2 linked regions of the Pseudoduganella albidiflava genome follow. The protein of the gene in region 2 interacts with the protein of the main gene of each other region in a pairwise test. Links are inferred from orthologs where the notes say so. Each region holds a gene or a part of one and is shown on either strand. Other genes may lie near its edges.

What was found.
Region 1: the proteins of lysA (region 2) and EYF70_RS13970 interact in binary tests that used the Escherichia coli proteins (3 or more experiments, as listed by UniProt). The link is inferred for Pseudoduganella albidiflava from one-to-one orthologs.

The regions. Positions count from the first base shown.
Region 1 is NZ_CP036401.1:3,364,511-3,372,510, reverse strand. What follows is about bases 2,457-5,300. They hold EYF70_RS13970 (response regulator transcription factor), read right to left. Parts: upstream 4,302-5,300; coding sequence 3,612-4,301; downstream 2,457-3,611. Other genes in these bases: EYF70_RS13960 (intradiol ring-cleavage dioxygenase), read left to right, coding at 5,086-5,300; EYF70_RS13965 (Spy/CpxP family protein refolding chaperone), read left to right, coding at 4,493-5,059; EYF70_RS13975 (sensor histidine kinase), read right to left, coding at 2,457-3,610. In the rest of the region: EYF70_RS13980 (PGAP1-like alpha/beta domain-containing protein), read right to left, coding at 98-2,026; more of EYF70_RS13975, read right to left, coding at 2,123-2,456; more of EYF70_RS13960, read left to right, coding at 5,301-5,976; EYF70_RS13955 (hypothetical protein), read left to right, coding at 6,159-6,770; EYF70_RS31080 (hypothetical protein), read left to right, coding at 6,917-7,654; EYF70_RS13945 (hypothetical protein), read left to right, coding at 7,660-8,000. UniProt on the Escherichia coli protein: Response regulator member of the two-component regulatory system CpxA/CpxR which responds to envelope stress response by activating expression of downstream genes including cpxP, degP, dsbA and ppiA.
Region 2 is NZ_CP036401.1:6,428,143-6,436,288, forward strand. Bases 3,162-6,151 are described here. They hold lysA (diaminopimelate decarboxylase), read left to right. Parts: upstream 3,162-4,012; coding sequence 4,013-5,290; downstream 5,291-6,151. Other genes in these bases: cyaY (iron donor protein CyaY), read right to left, coding at 3,419-3,760; lptM (LPS translocon maturation chaperone LptM), read left to right, coding at 3,800-3,985; msrQ (protein-methionine-sulfoxide reductase heme-binding subunit MsrQ), read right to left, coding at 5,395-6,027; msrP (protein-methionine-sulfoxide reductase catalytic subunit MsrP), read right to left, coding at 6,018-6,151. In the rest of the region: EYF70_RS26595 (penicillin-binding protein 1A), read left to right, coding at 1-1,529; EYF70_RS26600 (SulP family inorganic anion transporter), read left to right, coding at 1,616-3,127; more of msrP, read right to left, coding at 6,152-6,995; c-type cytochrome biogenesis protein CcsB, read right to left, coding at 7,085-8,146. UniProt on the Escherichia coli protein: Specifically catalyzes the decarboxylation of meso-diaminopimelate (meso-DAP) to L-lysine. Is not active against the DD- or LL-isomers of diaminopimelate.

The sequences.
Region 1 (8,000 bases), 3.1 Mb from region 2 along the record:
CTCCCCGCTGCCAGCCGGGAGGCCTTGTCGTTTGCGGGGAACCACGAGCCGCGCGCCACGATCGCAGTGTTCCCGCGGCACCGCCCGGACAGTCCGCCTAACGCCGTGCCAGCACGATGGGCTCCACCTTGCCGGACTGCCCGGCGACGACGGTATGCGTGGCGCGGTAGGGGTGGTAGCCCGGCGCGGTGATCGTCAGCGCGTAGTCGCCATCGGGCAGGCCGACGAAGGAGAACATGGCCCTAGCCGCGTCGTCCTTGCCGGCCAGGTAGCTGTCGATGCCCAGTTCCGTGCGGCCGCGGTCGGGCACGAGGGTGCGTTCGATGCCCGCGCCGGACAGCGTGATGGCCTCGATGTCGATGCCCGGATGCGGCTCGCGGAAGCTCCCCGCGGGATTTCCTCCCGGTGCGACGTCCGCGCCGATATAACCGAACAGCGTGCCCACGGGCTGGAGCTCGATGTCCAGTTCCGGTACCTGGCCGGCGGCGATCGCGACCTTGCGCCGGGCCGGCTGCGCGCTGAAGCCGGGCGATACGACGGCCACGTCGTAGACACCGGGAGCGAACGGCCCCAGGCGGCGGCCCCGGTCGCCGGCCAGCAGGGGCACGACGATGCGCCCCTGCGCGGCATCGGCGGGCGTCAGCACCAGCAGGGGTTCGGCCGGGGCCAGCGCGCCGGCGCCGCGATGGCGCAGCGCCACGCGCAGGTGGCCGCCCGGCGCGGCCGGGGCGGTGCCGGGCCTGGCCATGGCCGCGTCGAGCACCGCCGCGTAGCGGGCGAACACCTGCGGCGAGCGCAGGATGCTCGTGTGGTCCTCGTCGAAGCCGTAGATCATGCGCGCCTCGGCCTGGGCTTGCGGGCGCAGTTCGCTGGCCAGCGTGACCGCGCCGTCGGTATTGGCCGAATGCAGCAGGCTGTAGCGGCCGGCGTGGCCGAAGAACAGGTAGTAAGCCGTATCGCCCGGCAGCGCGCGCCGGTACAGCGACTGGATGAAGCGCCCGCCGGCCTGCATGTCGTTCCATGACGGGACCACGGCCGGGGAGTGCGCCACGCCCTGGTCGGCCATGGCATCGCCGCCCCACGGCGTCGACAGCGACACGAAGGTTTTCTCCACCGGCAGCTGCGAGCCGTGGTTCGACAGGAAATTGCGCGCCACGAGTCCGCCCATGCTGTGCGCGGTGAGGACGATGCGCTCGAAGTGGTACTGGCGCTGGAGATTGATCAGCTTCCAGTACAGCAGGTAGGAGACGGAATCGAGCGCGGCGCCGGACGGATAGTAGAAGAACCAGGGCTGGTAGCGCTTGCGGTCCAGCTTGTCGAAGAAGTAGCGCCAGTCCTGCGGCGAGCCGCCCACGCCGTGGATGAACAGCACGGGGATCCTGGCCGGGTCGTATTTCTCGAGGAAGTACACGTTGCCGCCGGCGTTGCGGAAGAATTCCGTGGGCGTCCAGTAGCCGATGCGGGCGAACTCCGGTGAAAACACCGGCGCGTCGAGGTCGGCGATGGCACCGGCCTGCGTGCTGTGCAGCGTGGCCGGCGGCGTCTCGCTGACGGCCGTGCCGACCGGGATATCGGTGGCCTGGCCGGCCACCGTGAAATTGAGCTCGATGACGGTGCCGGTACCGTTCGCGACGACCGGCCCGGGGCGGAACTGGCCGGCCTGTTCGCCCGCGTCGAGCCGCAGGTTGCCGTTGGCATCGGCGAACGCGGCGACCACGTGTTCGCCGCGCGGCACCAGCAGCTCATAGCCGCCCGGCTCGTGCAGCACCGTGTGGTGGACCGGCACCAGCGCACCGTCCTGGCGGGTGAAGGCCGCCACCACCAGCGGCGTGCCGGGCGGGGCGGCACTGGCGACACGGCCGACCAGCACGGTCGAGGAATAAAAGGTCCGGGCATCGCCATTGACCTTGACGAGGCCGCAGGCACCGAGCAGGCAGCACGACAGCGCGGCGGCAACGGTCTTCAGCCGGGCAGCTGGCGCGGGCGCCGTGGGGGAAGAAACAGCGGGCAGAGGAAAGAAGGACATGCGGCGACTCGCGGTGGGGTTCGACGGCGATGATCGGCATTTTGCCACTTTTGCAACTTTTGCGGAAGCCTGCCGCTTGCGGCAGGGCGCCGGCGCTCAATCCAGCGGCAGCGCGATCTCCACGCACAGGCCGCCGCCATCCCGGTTCGCGGCGCCGATCGTGCCGCCGTGCTGCTGCACCACCTGCCGTGCGATGGCCAGGCCCAGGCCATGGCCCTCCACGTCCTTCTCGGTGCCGCTGCTGCGGAAGAAGGGCTCGAAGATGGTCCGCAGGTCCTGCGGGGCCACGCCGGGCCCGCGGTCCAGCACGCGGATGCGCAGCGTGCCGCCCTCCACGGTGCCCTCGACAACGATGTTTTCCCCCGCCGGGCTGTGCTTGATCGCGTTGCGCACCACGTTCTCGATGGCGCGCGCCAGCAGGTCCGGCTGGCCGAGCAGCACCACGTCGGCCATGCCCTGCGCGGCCACCGTGCGGCCCTGGGCCGTGGCCTCGAATTGGGCGTCGCCGACGATTCCGTGCAGCAGTTCGGCCACGTCGATTTCCTCGCGCGTGCCGGACAGCGCGCCCGCCTCCAGCCGCGACAACGTAAGCAGTTCATCGACCAGCTTGTCCATGCGCACGCTCTCCCGTTCGATGCGCCCGAACGACGCCGCCATCCGCGCCGGGTTCTGGTGCGCCAGCCCGATCGCCGCCTGCAGCCGTGCCAGCGGCGAGCGCAGCTCGTGCGACACGTCGTGCAGCAGGCGGCGCTGGCCATCCATCAGGTTGCGCAGCCGCGCCGTCATGCGGTCGAAATCGCGGCCCAGGTCCGCCAGTTCGTCGCCGCGCCGGCCCGCGCCGGCGAAGCGGGGCGCCAGGTCACCCTGCGAGGCGGCTTCGAAGGCCTGGCGCAAGGCGCGGATGGGACGGGAAAAATACCAGGCCAGCAGCGCGGCGAACAGCAGGCTGGCCACCAGGGCGGCGGCCAGCGGAATGAAGGGCGTCAGCGGCTGGAAGCGGCCGCGCGGACCGTCCGGACCCGGCATCGGGCCCGGCGTGCCCGATGCCGGGTCCGGATACGGGCGTGCCGCTCCCTGGGGGAAGCCCGGCCGCAGGCCCGGGGGGCGCGGGCCGACTTCCGGCATCGGCATGCCCGCGCCGGCCAGCAGGGGCCGCGCATCGCCGCTGTACAGGGGCGTCATCCGGTCCTGCGCGGGCAGGAACAGCAGGTAGCGCCGGCCGTTGGGCAGCGTGATCCGGCGCACTACGCGGGTATCGCCATTGTCGAGCACCGCCCGCGCCGCTGCCACCTGCACCGGGTTGACGATGCGCCCCAGCAGTTCCTTGCCCAGGTCGTCCACGGCGAACACGCGGTGGCGGTCCATGTTCTCCAGCAGGCGGCCGAGCGCCTGCGGCCCGCCGAATTCCAGCGTGGCGGCGGCCGATTCGATCGCCATCGCGGCGGGCGGGCTGGTGTCGATGGCGGGCCGCCGTTCCTGTTGCGCGGCGCGGTTCTTCAGCCAGAGGGCGCCGCCGATGCCCACCGTGGCAGCCACCTGTGCGAGCAGGATCGACAGGAAGAATTTCCAGAACAGCCGGCCCACGTCAATCCTTGATCAGCTGGTAACCCATCCGGTAGACGGTCTGCAGGCAGGAGCGGCCGTCGGCCAGCGTGCCCAGCTTGTGGCGCAGGCTGGACAGGTGCACGTCGATATTGCGGTCGAAGCGCGCCATCGGCCGCCCCAGGCCCTGCTCGGACAGGATGTTCTTGCTGACCGGCTTGCCGGCATGGCGGGCCAGCACTTCGAGCAGGTTGAATTCGGTGCTGGTCAGTTCCACCGTGGTGCCTGCCCAGGCGGCGCGGCGCTGTTCCGGCCACATGGTCAGCTGGCCGACCACCAGCGGGGCCGATGCCAGCTGGTCCATCGGGGTACCGGCCGTGCGGCGCAGGATCGCGCGGATGCGCGCCGTCAGCTCGCGCGGCGTGCATGGCTTGGTCACGTAATCGTCCGCGCCCAGTTCCAGGCCCACGATGCGGTCGGTATCGTCGCCGCGCGCGGTCAGCATCAGGATCGGCATGCGGCTGGCCGCGCGGATGCGCCGCAGCGTTTCCAGGCCGTTCATCCGGGGCATCATCACATCGAGGATGGCGATCGCGTGCTGCCCCGTCAGGGCCGCCGCCGTGCCGGCTTCGCCATCGTGGGCGGTCGTCACGTCGAATCCTTCCTGTTCCAGGTATTCCTGGAACATGCTTACCAGTTCGACATCGTCGTCGATCAACAGGACCTTGCTCATCGCTTCTTCATCAGGCTGCAAAACGGCCATGATAGCAGTCCAAGCTGCGCAACCGGCGGCGCCGCGGCGGCTTTTACCCGCTTTTACAGCCGCGTTCTCCAGGGCTCTTTACGCGGTTTTACCCCTGCCTTACCGCGCTTTACATGGCGCCCTCGCAGAATGGCGGCTTCCCTGTCACCGAAGGAGCGCTGATGAATAACACAACACCAAACCTGCAACGATTCCTGCTTGCCGCCGTGCTGGCCCTGCCGCTGGCGGCGCTGGCCCAGGGCAGCGGCGACGAACGCCCGGAGGACAGCCGGCACGATGGTCCACGCGACGGCCCGCGCGCGGACGAGCAACGCGGTCCCGGCCCGGCCATGCATGGCGAAGACGGGCCGCGTGGCGGCGGCCCAGGCGATGGCCCGGATGCCGGCCGGGGCTTCGACGGCGTGCCGCCCTACCTGCGCGGCATCGCCCTGAGCGAGGCGCAACAGGACAAGATCTTCGCCATCGTCCATGGCCAGGTGCCGTACCTGCGCGAACAGGCCAGAGCGCGCGACAAGGTCGACCGCGCGCTGTCCGGCCTGCACGGTGCCGTCCGATACGACGATGCCGCCGCCGTGAAGCTGGCCCAGGCCGCGGCGCAGGCGGACGCCAACATCACGCTGTCGCACCTGCGCACCGAACAGAAGGTGCTGGCCGTGCTGAGCGCCGAACAGCGCAAGACGCTGGCACAGCGCCGCGACGGGCGTGGACCGCGGCCAGCCGAGCAATAACACCCGATAACGACAAGGAGCAAGCCATGGCACATCACGGCCACAGCCTGGAAGAAGACCTGCAAACGATGCTGCACACCACGGCCGGCCGGCGCCAGTCGCTGCGCTGGCTGCTGGCCGGCGCCGCATCGCTGCCCATCCTCGGATGCGGCGGTTCTTCGGACACGGCAGCCAGCACTACCGACACCGGCACGAGCGGCACGATCGCCACCGGCACGACGACCACGGGTACGACGACCACCGGTTCGGGCAGCACGACCACCAGCGGCAGCTGCACGGTCATTCCCGAGGAAACCGGTGGCCCGTACCCGGCCGACGGCACCAACAGCAACGGCAGCGGCGTGGTCAACGTACTGACGCAGAGTGGCGTAGTGCGCAGCGACATCCGCGCCAGCTTCGGCGGCATGAGCGGTACGGCGGCCGGCGTGCCGCTGACCATCAAGCTGCACATCGTGAACGCCAACAACAGCTGCGCCGCAGCCGACGCGTTCGCCGTCTACCTGTGGCATTGCGACCGCGACGGCAACTACTCGCTGTATTCCAGCGGAGTGACGAACCAGAACTACCTGCGCGGGGTACAGGAAGCGGATGCCGACGGCGACATCACCTTCACCACGATCTTCCCCGGCTGCTATGCGGGGCGCATGCCGCACGTGCACTTCGAGGTGTACCCCACGCTGGCGCGGGCGTCCAGCGCGTCGAACCGCATCAAGACGTCGCAGTTCGCCTTCCCGACCGACATCTGCAACCAGGTCTATGCCACCGCCGGCTACAGCGCCAGCGTGCGCAACCTGGCGCAGATCAGCTTCGCCACCGACAATATCTTCAGCGACGGCTACACGCTGCAGCTTGCCACGGTAACGGGCAACGCCACCGATGGCTACGTGGCCACGCTGACGGTCGCCGTCGTCGCCTGATGCCCCAGCCTGCCTGACACCCTCCCGGCGAACCCCGTTTCGCCGATTTCGCCCCGCGCCCGCCGCGGGGCGAAGCCATTTTCGCCCTACTGCGGCATCGCCTCCCCGGAAACGCCTGGCATGGCGCTTGCACTTACCCGTGGTACGTGCGGCATCGGGCCGCACTCCACGGGGAGCCCGCCATGGACCACCGACTTGCCGTCTCACGGATTGCCTGGCAGGGACCGGCCGACCGCCGCCTGCTCGACTTCAAGCCCGAACTGGAGTTGCCGTCCGACGGGGAAGCGCAGGCGCCATGGCCCGACCGCATTGGCGGCGGCGAATTCGGCGAACTGGATTTCGCCGCGCGTTTGCTGGAGGCGCGCACGGCCGATGAGCTGGCGCCGGTGCTGGCCGATCTCGTCGGGCCGGCCACGGATACGCGGCAGCGTGCCTTGCGCGAACCGGTCCTGCGTGTGCTGCATCGCGCCGCCCGAATGGTCTTTCCGCTGGACGCCACGCGCGCCCCGGCCGACCTGAAACGCAAGGCTGCCGGCGTGTTCGGGCTGGAGCTGGAAGGCCTGTCGCCCGAGGACAAGGAATTCGAGGTGGCCCGGCAGTTCGTGCGGCTGGCCGTGGATGCCACGCGGCAGGCGCTGGCGCGGGTGGGCCAGCCAGCCGGGCAGGCCACGCAGCAGGGCCTGATGCAGGCCGCGCGCCGCAATGCGCCGGGGCTGCTGCGGCAGCGTGCCGCCGCGCCGCTGTCCGGCAACTGGCGGCGGCGGGGCCGGCGCATCCAGGTGATCGATTTGTAGGCGGGGCGGTGTGGCCGTTCCGGTATTGATGTGTTGTATCTGATGTTTGGCGGGACGGAAGGGGAATCAGGCGGGAAGCAAGCGGGAAGCAAGCGGCAATTCATTGGGGAACCAAGCGGGATCAACTGGATCAACGGGAGCTCATCATGCATGACATCGATCGCACGACCCTGGAATACGGCCAGGAATTTGGCGGCGGCAGCGGCTATGAAATGGAACAGTACGAATTCGGCCAGGGCGAATGGACCGGCGAGGGCGGCGGCCTGCTGTCCGAGGCGGATGAAATGGAACTGGCCAACGAACTGCTGTCGGTCACCAACGAACAGGAACTGGACCAGTTCCTCGGCAGCTTCCTGAAAAAAGCCGCCTCGGTGGCCGGCAACATCATCAAGTCGCCTGTCGGGCAAGCTGTTGGCGGCGTGCTGAAAGGCGTGGCGAAGAAGGCGCTGCCGATGGCCGGCGGCGCGATCGGCGGCTATTTCGGCGGCCCGCTCGGAGCGAAGATCGGCAGCGGCCTGGCCTCGGCGGCCGGCAATGCGCTGGGGCTGGAAGCGGAAGGCGAGATGTCCGGCGAGGACCGTGAATTCGAAGGCGCCAAGACCTTCGTGAAGATCGCCGCCGACACGGTCAACCGCGCCGCCCAGGCACGCGGCGGCGACCCGCGCCAGATCGCCCAGCAAGCCGCCACGGCGGCGGCGAAGCAGTTCGCGCCGGGTTTGCTGACTCAGGGACAAGCGCAGGGCCAGGGGCAGGGGCAGGGGCGCGGCGGGCAGGGCGGCCAGGGCATGGGCTCGGGGCAAGGGCGCGCTGGCGGCAGCGGCGGACGCGCCAATACCGGCCGCTGGATGCGCCAGGGCCGCAAGATCGTGCTGTACGGCGCCTGACGGCCATGGCCATCGGTGCCTATGCCGCCTGGATGCTGGCGCAGGAAGCGCGCTCGCTGCTGAACCGGGTCGACCGCATGCAGCCCTTCGTGCTGATCGAGCCGATGGTGCCGGCGGCGGCATTGCCGGCCGCGGCGCAGGCGGCGATCGAACGGCACCTGACGCTGGGCCGGCGCGAGCTGCGCCAGATGGTGCGGCGCTTCCTGGAATGGCTGCGCGGGCCGGCGGCAAGGCGGGTCTCGGTGGCGGACGCGCAGCGGCGCTTCACTTTCCTGCGCCTGAAGTTCAATGCCGCGCTGACGCAGTTCGACCTGTTCATCGATGTGGTCACCCAGCGCAGCGAACA
Region 2 (8,146 bases):
GCAGCGAATTCGGCGTGCATGCCGAATACGTGGCCGAGATGGCGCGCCAGCTCGTCTACGAACAGTTCAAGGAAGACACCTATACGCGCGGCCTGAACGTGTTCACCACGATCACCAAGGCCGACCAGGATGCCGCCTACCTCGCGCTGCGCAAGGGCGTGATGGATTACGAGCGCCGCCACCCGTACCGCGGGCCGGAAGCCTACGTGGACCTGCCGAAGAACCGCGCCGAAGCCGACGAGGTGATCGAGACCGAACTGGCCGAGCACCCGGACAGCGACGATATCGTGGCCGCCATGGTGCTGTCGGCATCGCCGGCGAAAGTGACGGCGATGACCGCCTCGGGCGAGGAAATCACCATCACCGGCGCCGGGCTGGCGATGGGCAAGGCATGGCTGTCCGACAAGGCCGCGCCGAACCGCCGCATCCGCCGTGGCGCCGTGATCCGCGTGATGCAGGAGGAGAAGGACTGGCAGATCACGCAGATGCCGGAAATCGAATCGGCCTTCGTGGCCGCCAGCACCGAGGATGGCGCGATCAAGGCGATGGTGGGCGGCTTCGACTACAACCGCAACAAGTTCAACCACGTGACGCAGGCATGGCGCCAGCCGGGTTCCTCGTTCAAGCCGTTCATCTATGCCGCCTCGCTGGAGCGCGGCCTGTCGCCGGCCACCATCATCAACGATGCGCCGATTTCCTTCGACGCCGGGCAGACCGGCGGCCAGGCATGGGAACCGAAGAACTACGACGGCCGCTACGAAGGCCCGATGACGATGCGGCGCGGCCTGACGAAGTCCAAGAACATGGTGTCGATCCGCATCCTGCACAGGATCGGCGCGAAATATGGCCAGGAATTCACCACGCGCTTCGGTTTCGAAGCGGACAAGAACCCGCCCTACCTGACCCTGGCGCTGGGCGCCGGCGCCGTGACGCCGCTGCAGATGGCCGGCGCCTATGCCGTGTTCGCGAATGGCGGCTACAAGGTGACGCCTTACCTGATCTCGAAAGTCACCGATGCCAACGGCCGCATCCTGTCGCAGGCCGCGCCCGACCGCGCCGGCGTGGAAGGCAACCGCGTGATCGACGAGCGCAACGCGTTCCTGATGGATTCGATGCTGCGCGACGTGGCGCGCTATGGCACCGCCGCCAAGGCCCAGCAGATCCTCAAGCGCCCGGACCTGGCCGGCAAGACCGGCACGACCAACGACTCGATCGACGCCTGGTTCGCCGGCTACCAGTCGAAGCTGGTGGGCATCGCCTGGATCGGCTACGACCAGCCGAAGAACCTGGGCAACCGTGAAACGGGCGGCGGCCTGGCGCTGCCGATCTGGATCGGCTACATGCAGAAGGCGCTGAAGACCATCCCGGTCGAGGAACGGCCGGTGCCGGACGGGATCGTGATGGCCAATGGCGATTACTACTATGCCGAGAACCCGCCGGGCGTCGGCGTCGAAAGCCTGGAAGGCGCCACGCGCGGCACGCCGGAAGAGGAAAAGGCGCGCGACGCCGTCAAGAACGAGCTGTTCTAGAACCGGCAGCCGCGGCCGATGCTGGTGCCGGACATTCGGGCATGACTGCCCGGATGTCCGGCATTGTTTTTTTACGAGTACCGAACATGACCTTCTCCCTGCCAAATCCCGCGCAGCTGCGCACCGATGTCCTGTCGGGCATCACCGTTTCGCTGGCCCTCGTGCCGGAGGCGATCGCCTTCGCGCTGCTGGCGCACGTCAGCCCGCTGACCGGCCTGTATGCCGCGTTCATCGTTTGCCTCGTCACCTCCGCATTGGGGGGCCGGCCGGGCATGATCTGCGGCGCGGCGGGCGCGCTGGCCGTGGTGATGACGAGCCTCGTGGTCTCGCACGGGCCCGAATACCTGTTCGCGGCCGTGGTGCTGATGGGTGTGTTCCAGTTGCTGTTCGCCGCGTTCAGGCTGGGCAAGTTCATCCGCATGGTGCCGCATCCGGTGATGCTGGGTTTCGTCAACGGCCTGGCCATCGTCGTCTTCATCGCCCAGTTCGGCCACTTCAAGGTGGGCGGGCAGTGGCTGCGGGGCGATGCGCTGTGGACGATGCTGGGGCTGGTGGCGCTGACCATGGCGATCATCTACGTGCTGCCGCGGCTGACGAAAGCGCTGCCGGCATCGCTGGCGGCGATCCTGCTTGTCTCCGGCCTCGTGGCCGCGCTGGGCATCGATACGAAAACCGTCGGCGACATGGGCTCGATCGCCGGCGGCCTGCCCACGTTCCACCTGCCGCAGGTGCCGGCGACACTGGACACCTTGTACATCGTGCTGCCGTACTCGCTGATCCTGGCCGCCATCGGCCTGATCGAAACGCTGCTGACGCTGAACCTGATCGATGCCATCACCGATACGCGCGGCAGGCCGAACCGGGAAAGCATGGCGCAGGGGCTGGCGAACGTGATCAGCGGCCTGTTCGCCTCGATGGGCGGCTGCGCGCTGGTCGGCCAGAGCATGATCAACATCAACAACGGCGCCCGGCACCGCATCTCCGGCATCACGGCCGCGCTGTTCCTGCTGGGGTTCATCGTGCTGCTGTCGCGCTGGATCGAGATGATTCCGCTGGCCGCGCTGGTGGGGCTGATGTTCGTGGTCTGCGAAAAGACCTTCGCCTGGGGCAGCCTGCAAACGCTGCGCAAGATTCCCCGGCAGGATGCCGTGATCGTGGTCGGCGTCACGCTGATCACCGTGCTCACGGACCTGGCGGTGGCGGTGCTGGCCGGCGTGGTGTTCGCGGCGCTGGTGTTCGCGTGGCAGCACGCCAAGGAAATCCGCGCCGACATCTCGACCGACGAGCGCGGCTGGAAGGTGTACACGCTGAAGGGCTCGCTGTTCTTCGCCTCGACGGCCAACTTCGCCGCGCTGTTCGACCCGAAGAACGACCCGGCGCACGTGGTGGTCGAATTCCGCGACGCGAAGGTGGTGGACCACTCGGCCGTGGAAGCGATCGACACGCTGGCCACGCGCTACCAGCAGGCCGGCAAGACGCTGCACTTGCGGCACCTGTCGCCGGACTGCCTGGAAATCCTCACGAATGCCAAGGGCATGGTCGAGGTGAACGAGTTCGAGGACCCGCACTATCACATCGCCGATAACCGGCTGGCGTGACCGAAGAAAACCGGTGGCTTGACCGGTGGGTTCGCGAAGCGTGCTTTGCAAAATCGGTGACACAAAAACGGTGACAGGCACCATTTTTCCGGAAACAGCTGTTTCAGATTAATTGGTGACTGTCACCGTTTTTCCGGAAACAGATGTTCCAGATTAATTGGTGACTGTCACCGTTTTTGATGTCGTTCACCCCAAAGGCGTAACCCTGGGGTCAGACCCGGCGGGTCTGACCCCGGCCGTTGCAGTAGGGTGAAAAGATTTTCGGGATGCGGATCGCGAAAGTTCCCAACGTTACGGGTTTTCGCTGACGATCACCGGCGAGCCGCCGGACTGTTCGGTGGCGATCTGCGACAGCGCGTCGAACAGCTCGCCGCCGTCGCGCGTGTCGATCCAGCGGCCATCAACACGGCGGTAGTGGAAGCCGCCGGAGCGCGCGGCCACCCACAGTTCCTGCATCGCGGCCTGGCTGTTGACGATGACCTTGGAACCGTTGTGCAGGAATTCGATTTCCAGCACGTTGCCGTTGCGGCTGCATTCGACATCGAGCCGGTTGTCGTCGTTCAGGCGGTCCAGCGCGGCTTCGATGGCATTCAGCGTGCTGTCGGCCAGGTCCAGGAATTCGGTTTCGGTCATGCTACACTCCAAGGGTTCTGTAATAACGAGATTCTAATCGTGAAGTCCACTCCAGCGCGTATCTTGATTCCCATGCTGATCGCCGTATCGCTTGCCGGTTGCGGCCAGACCGGTGCCCTGTACCTGCCAAAGCCCCCCGTCAAGACCGATTCGCCGACCGGCAAGCCCGGCGTGGCGCCACCTTCCGCTCCCGTTCCTTCGACGCCCCCCGCATCACAACAGTAAATTCTTCCGCAGACTCTCAGTTCATCCATGTCCCACTTCGACTATCAGAACGGCGTGCTGCACGCCGAAGGCGTTTCCCTGCCCGCCATTGCAGAGCAATTCGGTACGCCGACCTATGTGTACTCCAGGGCCCAGCTGCTGGACAACTTCGATGCCTATGCAAATGCCTGCGCCGGCCGCGATGCCCTCATCTGCTATGCGATGAAGGCCAATTCGAACCTGGCGATCCTGGACCTGCTGGCGCGCCGCGGTGCCGGCTTCGACATCGTGTCGGGCGGCGAACTGCTGCGCGTGATCGCCGCCGGCGGCGATCCGAAGAAAGTGATTTTCTCGGGCGTGGGCAAGAGCGAGGCGGAGATGCGCCTGGCGCTCGGCCATGACATCCTGTGCTTCAACGTGGAGTCGATCCCCGAGCTGCACCGCCTGAACGCCGTGGCCGGCGCGCTGGGCAAGAAGGCGCGCATCTCGCTGCGCGTGAATCCGAACGTGGATCCGAAGACGCACCCGTACATCGCCACCGGCCTGAAGGCCAGCAAGTTCGGCGTGGCCTTCGACGATGCGCTGGCCACCTACCGTACCGCCGCGCAATTGCCGAACCTGGAGCCGGTCGGCATCGACTGCCACATCGGCTCGCAGCTGCTGGACGACACGCCGCTGCTGGAAGCGCTGGACCGCCTGATCGAGCTGATCGACGCCCTGGCGGCCGAAGGCATCCACCTGCACCACGTGGACCTCGGCGGCGGCCTGGGCATCGACTACGGCGTGGCCGGCGAAGAGCAGCCCGCGCCGGCTGGCGATTACGTGAACCGCGTATTCCAGCGGGTCGATGCGTGGCGTGCGGAAAAGCACGGCGGCCGCGGCATCAAGGTTATCTTCGAGCCGGGCCGTTCGATCGTCGGCAATACCGGCGTGCTGCTGACGAAGGTGGAATTCATCAAGCACGGCGAAGAGAAGAACTTCTGCATCGTCGACGCGGCGATGAACGACATGGCCCGCCCTGCCCTGTACCAGGCGTGGATGGACATGCAGCCCGTGGTCAAACGTGAAACGGCCGGCGCCGTGTTCGACGTGGTCGGCCCGATCTGCGAATCCGGCGACTGGCTGGCGCGCGACCGCGAACTGCCTGTCGAGGCTGGCGACCTGCTGGTCATGAAGACGGCCGGCGCGTATGGCATGACGATGGCGTCCAACTACAACACCCGCGGCCGCGCCGCCGAGGTGATGGTCGACGGCGGCCAGGTGCACCTGGTGCGCCGGCGCGAGACGCCGGAAGAGCTGTTCGCGCTGGAGTCGGTGATCCGCTGAATATTGCCTGAAATCGGGGTCAGACCCCGATTTCAGGAAACTTCCGAGACCTCAGGCAATGTTGCTCGAAAAATGGGGTCCGTCCCCATTTTTCAGGCAACTTTTCAGGCGCTGGCGCGAGCCGGCGCTTTGCTTTTCTGGCGCGCCCACCACACCCGCATCAACAGCAGCGCGCCGACGATGCAGGCGAACAGCAGCGGCTGCGCCAGGTCGTTCTTGGCGGACTTCATCCACCAGTAATGCAGCACGCCGAGCGGCACGATCGCGTAGACCAGCCGGTGCAGCCACAGCCAGTTCTTGCCGCCCAGCCGTTTCACCATCGCGTTGGTGCTGGTGGCCGCCAGCGGGATCAGCAGCACGAAGGCGATGAAGCCGACCAGGATGAACGGCCGCTTGGCGACGTCCTTCAGCATGGCCGCCACGTCGAAGAAATGGTCGAACCACAGGAAGGTGATGAAGTGCAGCAGGCCGTAGAAAAACGCGTACAGGCCCAGCATGCGCCGCAGCTTCAGCACCCAGTTCCACTTCGACAGGCGCCGCAGCGGCGTGACGGCCAGCGCGATGCACAGGAAGTACAGTGTCCAGTCGCCCGTCGAGTGCGTGATGTATTGCAGCGGTTCGACCAGCGCGTCGGTGAAGACGAGGTAGACCAGGCGGGCGAGCGGCACCAGCGCCAGCACGTGCACCAGCGCCTTGATGCCCGTGAGCTGCCGCGCGGTGGGCTGCATCAGAACCATTTCTTGAGATCCATGCCCGAATACAGCGAGCCCACGTCGTTGTAGCCGTTGAAGAGCAGCGTCTTGCGCTTGCGCGACAGGAACGAATCCTCGCCGATGCGCCGCTCGGAAGCCTGCGACCAGCGCGGGTGATCCACGTCGGGATTCACGTTCGAATAAAAACCGTATTCGGACGGTGCCGACTTGTTCCATGCGGTGCGCGGCATGTCGCGTGTAAACCGGATCTTGACGATCGACTTGGCCGACTTGAAGCCATATTTCCACGGCACCACGAGGCGCACCGGGGCGCCGTTCTGGTTCGGCAGCACTTCGCCGTACATGCCCAGCGTGAGCAGGGTCAGCGGGTGGTTCGCCTCGTCGATGCGCAAGCCTTCCACGTAGGGCCAGTCCAGCACGCGGCTGCGCACGCCGGGCATCTGCTGCCGGTCCGCCAGCGTGATGAATTCCACGTATTTCGCGTTGCCGGTCGGTTCCACGCGCTTGATGATTTCCGAGAACGAGTAGCCCACCCACGGGATCACCATCGACCAGCCTTCCACGCAGCGCAGGCGGTACACGCGTTCTTCCAGTGGCGCCAGCTTCAGCAGCGAGTCGATGTCGAGCGTCATCGGCTTCTTCACTTCGCCTTCGATCGCCACCGTCCACGGCCGTGTGCGCAGGGTGCCCGCATTCTCGGCCGGGTCGCTCTTGTCGGTGCCGAACTCGTAGAAATTGTTGTAGGTGGTCGCGTCCTTGCGGGGGGTCTGCTTGTCCAGCGCGGAGTACGAGGGATTCAGCCTGGCCGGCAGTTTCTGGCCGGTGCCCTGGGCGAACGCTTCGCGCGTCAGCATCTCGAGCAGTGCGCCGCTGGCGATCGTGCCCGCGGCGATCTGCCGGATGAAATCGCGCCGCGCTTCGAACACATGGCGCGGCGTGATTTCGGAGGAGAACGGCAGGTCGATGCCGTTGGAGGAACGCTTGATCAACATGATGGCTCCGGGCGGGAAAAATTATATGAACCTTACACCAATCCCGGTAACCATTCGTTTAGGACAGCATTAAGCGCTCCCGGTCCCGCTTACAGCTCGCCATAGGAATGCAGGCCCGACAGGAACATGTTGACACCCATGAAGGCGAACGTGGTGACCACCAGGCCGACCAGCGCCCACCATGCGCCCACGCGGCCGCGCAGGCCGGACATCAGCCGCATGTGCAGCCATGCCGCATAGTTCAGCCACACGATCAGTGCCCAGGTTTCCTTCGGGTCCCACGACCAGTAGCCGCCCCACGCTTCGGCCGCCCACAGCGCGCCCAGGATCGTGGCGATCGTGAAGAAGGCGAAGCCGGCCGAGATCGACTTGTACATGATGTCTTCCAGCACTTCGGCATCGGGGATGCGTTCCGCCAGCCGGTTGCGCAGCAGGTTCGTCACGGCGAACAGCACCACGAGGCCGAGGATGAATTTGCTGGTGCCCAGCGTGGAATTGCGGATCGCCTCGCTCGCATCGGTCACGAAGGCAACCAGGTTCATGATGGCGATGAACCCCAGCGGCACGGCCACCAGCCAGATCCACATGGTGCGCGGCCGTTCATACTTCAGCAGGAACGCCCAGCCCAGCATGGCGGCCAGCGCGAACGTACCGTAGCCGATGAAGTTGGCCGGCACGTGGATCTTCATCCACCAGCTCTGCAGCGCCGGTACCAGGGGCTGGATCTCGTGCGCATCGCGCGTGACGGTGTACCACAGCAGGAAGCCAACCGCCGCCGAGACGATCAGCATCACGAACGGGCCCAGCTGGCGGGTCGCGTAGCGGCCTTCGTAGTACAGGTGGAACATCGCCGTGATCAGGCAGAACAGGATGAAGACCTCATACAGGTTCGAGATGGGAATGTGGCCGACGTCGGGCCCGATCAGGTAGGACTCGTACCATCGCACCATCATCGCGGTCCAGCCCAGCAACAGGCCACCCCAGCACAGCCGCGCGCCGATCGCGCCGCCGGCGGAGGAACGGGCCACCAGCCCGATCCAGTAGAACAGCGTGGACAGGAAGAAGAACACGCTCATCCACAGGATCGCGGACTGGCTCGACAGCATGTAGCGCAGCCAGAAACGCTTCTCGCCCGCCGCCAGCTCGCCGCC